2 regions of the Micromonospora sp. WMMD1082 genome follow, and region 2 is predicted to be linked to the other one. Evidence: riboswitches for the same ligand, from Rfam matches in the RefSeq annotation. Region 2 holds a riboswitch; the other holds the start of a gene.
The links. A riboswitch is a leader RNA that binds a small molecule or an ion and turns the genes downstream of it on or off. The one in region 2 is predicted to bind cobalamin.
Positions count from the first base shown of each region.

Region 1: linked by a shared signal. The riboswitch ahead of O7615_RS29615 (acyl-CoA thioesterase) and the one ahead of O7615_RS17300 (peptidase) in region 2 are both predicted to bind cobalamin.

Region 1 is NZ_JARUBM010000002.1:6,407,862-6,410,814, reverse strand. Features, by position in the region: gene O7615_RS29620 (ABC transporter ATP-binding protein) at 1-1,032, opposite strand, end outside; cobalamin riboswitch at 1,305-1,454, shown strand; gene O7615_RS29615 (acyl-CoA thioesterase) at 1,593-2,117, shown strand; gene nudC (NAD(+) diphosphatase) at 2,272-2,953, opposite strand, start outside.
Region 2 is NZ_JARUBM010000002.1:3,735,820-3,738,772, forward strand. Features, by position in the region: partial or broken gene O7615_RS17290 (transposase family protein) at 1-354, shown strand, start outside; gene O7615_RS17295 (hypothetical protein) at 362-766, opposite strand; cobalamin riboswitch at 1,346-1,481, shown strand; gene O7615_RS17300 (peptidase) at 1,580-2,623, shown strand; gene O7615_RS17305 (hypothetical protein) at 2,660-2,953, shown strand, end outside.

The sequences.
Region 1 (2,953 bases), 2.7 Mb from region 2:
GACGCCGTCCAGGCCGGGCGTGTGCACCTCGTCGAGGGCCAGCGTGCCCGCCTGCGCCGCCCGTACGCCGGACGGGGCCCGTTCGGGTGCGGCGAGCACCTCGGCCACGCGGGCCGCGCTGGCCCGGGCCGTTGCCAGCCGGAAGACGCAGTCGGCGAGGTTGAGCACCGGATCGGTGATGAACGTGGCCAGCCCGACGATCGTGATGAGCTGCCCGACCGTGATCCGCCCCTGCAGGGCGTACCAGCCCGCCAGGGCGGCCACCACCGTGATCAGCAGGCCGGTGGTGAACGTCGAGGCGCCGACGAACGTGGCACCGGCCTTGACCGTGCCGACGCTGGCGCGCAGCGACGTGCGGCTGGCCGTACGGTAACGGCGGGCGGCCTCGGTCACGCCACCGAAGCCGCGCAGCGGTCGGAGCCCGCGCAGGAGATCCGACGCCGTGGCGGCGGCCCGACCGATGGCCTGCTGCTGCGCCGACGTGTGCCGCCCCACGAGCGGTCCGAGCGCGTTGAGCCCGAGCACCAGGATCGGTACGCCCACCACCAGCCCGAGTCCGAGTGACCAGTCGATGCGCAGCAGCACGATCGTCGACACCGTCAGGCCGAGCAGCGCGCTCACGCCCCGGCTGCCCAGTTCGAGCAACTCGGCGGCGGACTGGGTGTCGGAGGTCGCGATCGAGAGCAGTTCACCGCTCTGGCGTCTGGTCCGGATGCCCCGCCCGCCGACGACGCGCCGGACCACCCGCATCCGCAACGCGTGCGACTCCTCCACCATCGCCTTGGAGAGGAACCAGAAGCCCGACCGCCACCCCATGGTGAGGGCGGTGAACAGCGCGAAGATGCCCAGCACGGACCAGACCATCGCCGAGGTCGACCCCGTCCCCACGGCCTGGTCGATGACCAGGCCGATCGCCACCGGGACGAGTGCCTCGCACACCTGGTGCAGGGACCAGAAGGTGGCACACAGGGCGGTGTCCCGGCGCTGGCGCCAGAACATCCCGCCGATCAGCCGCGCCGTGCTCGGTGCCATCCCCGCCTCACTCCCCCGACAAGTTAGGGCAGGCTAACCCGCGATCACGGCCTGGCGCCATTTCCGGCCGGCCATCACGACGAGCGGACGGCCACCGATTCCCGCACGGCCACCGCTACGACCGGCAGTGCAGACCGTACGGCCGGCCCGGCGGGGAGCGGACCGTCGGGCGAGCAACCTCACACCGGCGGTGGTGAGTGCCCGGGTCCATCCCGGCGGCGGATATCGTGGCTGCGGCGCTGGTTCGCCCGGCCACCCCGGTCGGGCGTCGCAAGAGGGAACCCGGTGGAAGTCCGGGACTGCCCCGCAGCGGTGAGTGGGAACGACCGCCGTCATCGGCACTGGACCCGGGTGGGTCCGGGAAGCGACGGCCAGTAGGAGGACCGGGCGACGCCCGGCGACGCCCGCGAGTCCGAAGACCTGCCCGCGCCGCGCACACGAGGTGTGTGCGCTGCCGTCGGCCTCGCGGGTGGGTCGGGCGGGTGACTCGCCGTACGCCAGTCGTCGGCGGTCCTCGACGTGCGCGCCCTCGATGCCGGTGGCCTGCTTCCCGAGGACGGATGACCAGAGTGCCCGAGACCATCGCGATCGACGGTCGCCCACCGTCGGCGTCGCACCTGACCCTGTCGCAGATCATGGACCAGCACCACACCAACCTCATGGGTACGGTCCACGGCGGCCGGATCCTCAACCTGATCGACTCGGTCGCCGGGGTGGTGGCCGCCCGACACTCGGACGGGCCGGCGGTGACCGCGGCCATCGACGAGACGGCGTTCCTGCGGGCCGTGCGGGTCGGCGACGTGGTGCACGTGGACGCCCGGATCACCTGGGCCGGCCGCAGCTCGATGGAGGTGGCGGTGCGGGTCACCGCCGACCGGTGGGACCGCGCCGTACCGCCCACCGACGTGGCCACCGCGCACCTGGTGATGGTGGCCGTGGACGACGCCGGCCACCCGCGCCCGGTGCCGCCGCTGCTGCCGGAGACCGACGGCGACCGGCGTCGCTACCGGGAGGCCGAGATCCGTCGCGAGCACCGGTTGGCCCTGCGCCACGCCCTGCTCGACGCGCCGGCCGACATCCCCTGACCGCGCCCGCCGATCGCGCCCGCTGACCGCGCTCCGCCGATCGCGCCTGCTGACCGCGCCTGCTGACCGCGCCCCGCCGACCTCGCTCCGCTGGCCTGGCCGTCGGTGCCGCCCACCCGGGGGCGTGGCGGCCGTGGCCGGGCCGGCCGACGGGTCAGACCGGCCGGGGCTGGCGATCGTGCCCATCGAGGCCGGCCCAGGAGCGCAGCAGCCGACCGCCGATGGAGTCGACCGGACCCGAGCCGGGCCCGTCGACGACGCGTTCGACGATCTCGGCGCGGCTGAACCACCGCGCCGCCAGTAGCTCCGTGCCGTCCACGGTGATGCTCTCGTCGACGGCCTGGGCGACGAAGCCGACCATGAGGCCGGCCGGGAAGGGCCAGCCCTGTGAGCCACGGTAGGTCACCGTGCCGATCGCGACCCCGGCCTCCTCGGCGACCTCGCGGCGCACGGCACCCTCCAGGCTCTCCCCGATCTCGACGAACCCGGCCAGCAGGGAGAAGTTGTCCGGGCCGGCGCCGTGATGGCGGGCGAGCAGGCAGCGTGGTCGGGGACCGGGGCCTTCCACCAGCACGATGACGGCGGGCTCGATCCGGGGAAACAGTTGCCGGCCGCACTCCGGGCCCTGGCACACCCGCAGGTGACCGGCGTGCGCGCTGGCGGTCGCCGCGCCGCAGGTGCCGCAGTATCCGGTGTGCCGGTTCCAGTAGAGCATTCCGCGCGCGTACGCCAGGGTGGCGGCGAGCGGGCCGGGCAGCGTGGCGGCCAGGCTGCGCAGGTCGGCGCTGGCGTGCGCGGCACCGAGCCGGAGCGCGTCGGCCTCCTCGGCCGCGCTC
Region 2 (2,953 bases):
TCACCGGCACTACCCGGCTCGACCCACGACCTGACCGCCGCCCGCCATCACGGCATCCTTGAGGCCCTGACCAGCGCGGACGTGATGACCTTCGCCGACAAGGGCTACCAGGGCGCCCACGGCAGCGTGCGCACGCCGTTCAAGCGGCGCCGCTTCCGGCCGAAGCTGTCACGCCGGCAGAAGGCCGTGAACCGGGCCCACGCGAAGATCCGCGCCCGCGGCGAACGCGCGATCGCCACGCTCAAGACCTGGAAAGTCCTGGTCAGGCTACGCTGCTGCCCACGCCGAGCCACCGCGATCGTCCAAGACATCCTGGTCCTGCACGACGTCGAAACCAATCGCTACCCAGGATGAAAATGGCTCAGTGATCGGCGATCAGCGGGCCGATCGTGGTCCAGGCGACGGGCAACGGGTGCGGGTTGGCGAGCCGGCGACGGCGCAGCTCCGGGCGCCACACCTGCTCCACCGCGGCGGCGAGCCCGTCCAACGCCGCTGGCTCCGCACGCCCGCCACGAGTGTCGGCAGGGCCACCATCAGGCCGTATCGCCCGGACGGTCAGGACGAGCCCGAGGAAGCCGGCCGCGCCCCCGACGACGCCGAAGATCTTGTCAAGCCCGTCCAGCACATCGTTGGAATGCAAGGACCGGGCCAGCCCGTACAGCACCACACCCAGCACGAGAAGCCCGGCACCCCACGCGAGGCGCTTACCTTGGCTAACGACCCGGTTGCCCGTCACCACCACACCGTACTGATCGTGATGAAACATCACTCCAACGATCATCCTTGTGGCATCCGCTTATCGGCGCCGCACACCAAGGACGAGCTGGTCTCAGCCTCAGTTCGTCGCACAGCGTCATTGACGTGGGCCAGTGGCCGGACGCCGGGCCGAACCCGGCGCGGTGGGCACCGGTGTAGCGCCGCCTCAGGTTGGCCGCCGTCACCCGGTCCGGGACGCGCTGCCTGCCGCTGGGCGATCTCGTGCACGTTGCCCACGGTGCGCCGAGCCCGAGGCGGCGCCCACGCTCGCACGCTGGGCTGCATCCCGGGGTTTCAGCGCTCGACGGCGCCGGATCCGAGGAACACGCGGGAGATTGCCTGAAGGGCCGCGAGTTCGTTCGGCGCCCGGGTTCGGCCTGAGTGTCGCGGCCACCAAAAATCGAGGAACCCGAGGATCCAGCCACGCTCGCGGCTCACGGCAGCCGGGGCCGGTCGAGTTCATGACCGGGCCACAGCTTCGGGTTCGGAAAACAGGACGACCTTGGTCGAGGCGACCGGACGTCTGGTTCGCCTTGCATGTTGTACGCGTCCGGTCGCGGATTGACAGCGGCTCTGGAGGCGGACGAGACTGGCGCGACAACTGAACAGCCGCGTGTGCGTGTGGGGGAAGTCCGGTCGAAGTCCGGCGCTGGCCCGCAACGGTGGGCCGCCGGGGGTATCCCTGGTGGCGAGCCCGAATACCTGCCGTGCCCGCGAGTCCTGCTTCTCACCCGTCGTGGCCCACGGGTCGGAGGCCGGCCCGTCGTACCCGTCCGGGTGGGCCGGGTTTCTGACGACCGCCGGGCCGGAAAGGGCGCTTCCGATGGTCGTCCGCCTGAGCCGGTACCGCCTGCTCGCCCTGTTCTGCGGTGTGCTCACCGCTCTCACTCTCACCACCCCGGCGATCGCCGCACCCGTTCAGGTCGGTGCGGTTCGGTCGGACGCGGCTGCTGGCTGGTTGGCTCGCCAGTTGGTCGACGGGGAACGTTTCGAGGCCGTCTTCGACGGCGTCGCGTATCCGGACCAGGGGCTGACTCTCGACGCGGTTCTCGCGTTCGCCGCTGCCGGTGTCGCCGACGACTTCGGGGCGCGGGCTCTGGCCTGGGTCAGCCGACCGGAGGTCCGGGACGGGTATGTCGGCGACAGCGCCCCGGAGGCGTACGCGGGTGCGACCGCCAAGCTGGCCCTCGCCGTGGCGGTACGCGGTGGCGACCCGACCGACGTCGGCGGTGTGGATCTCGTCGCCCGGTTGCTGTCGCTGCAGACGCCCAGCGGCCGGTTCACTGACCGGTCAGCGTGGGGCGACTTCAGCAACGCGTTCAGCCAGTCGTTCGCGCTCCTCGCGCTGGACCGCACCGCCCAGGGCGTACCGGCGGTCGCCGCCGGGTGGCTGGCCGGTACCCGGTGCCCGGACGGCGGCTATCCGCTGCTGCCGGCGCAGCCGGTCTGCGTCTCCGATGTGGACGCCACCGCCGTCGTGGTGCAGGCGTTGCGGGCCGCGGGCCGGTGGGCCGACGCCGCCGCGGGCCTGCGCTGGCTGGTGTCCGTGCAGCACGTCGACGGCGGGTTCGCCAACGCCGGCGGGATCGCGAACGCCAACAGCACCGGGCTGGCGGCACAGGCGCTGCGCGACGGCGGTAGGCCACTGGCCTGGTTGCGGGCCCGCGTCTTCCTGGCCGGTCTGCAGGTCGGTTGCGCCGCGCCGGTGGCCGACCGGGGCGCGGTCGACTTCGACGGCGGCGCCTTCGACCCGGACACCGCCACCCGCGCCACCGCCCAGGCCGTCCTCGGCCTGACCGGCACCGGATACGCCCGGCTTTCCGCCGCCACCGCGACTCCCGGCGCGCCCATCCTGCCCTGCCGCTGACCACCCGAAAGAATCCGTCCCACCGAAGGAGTGTCCATGTCCCGTGTCCAGCATCCCGTCCGCCGGTGGCTCGCCGGCCTGGTGGCGGCCGCCGTCGTCGCCGTAGGGCTGATCGCTGTCGAGCCGTCTCCCCGGGCTGCGCAGGCTGCCGCGTGCCCCGGTACCTCCGGGGTCACCGTGGTGGTCGACTACGGCCCGCTCGGCGGGGGTGTCCAGGTGGCGTGTGCTCCCGGTGACCCGGCGACCGGGCTGGCTGCCCTGCAGGGTGCCGGCTTCGCGGTGACCGGTACGCAACGGTGGGGGTTGGCCTTCATCTGCCGGATCAACGGA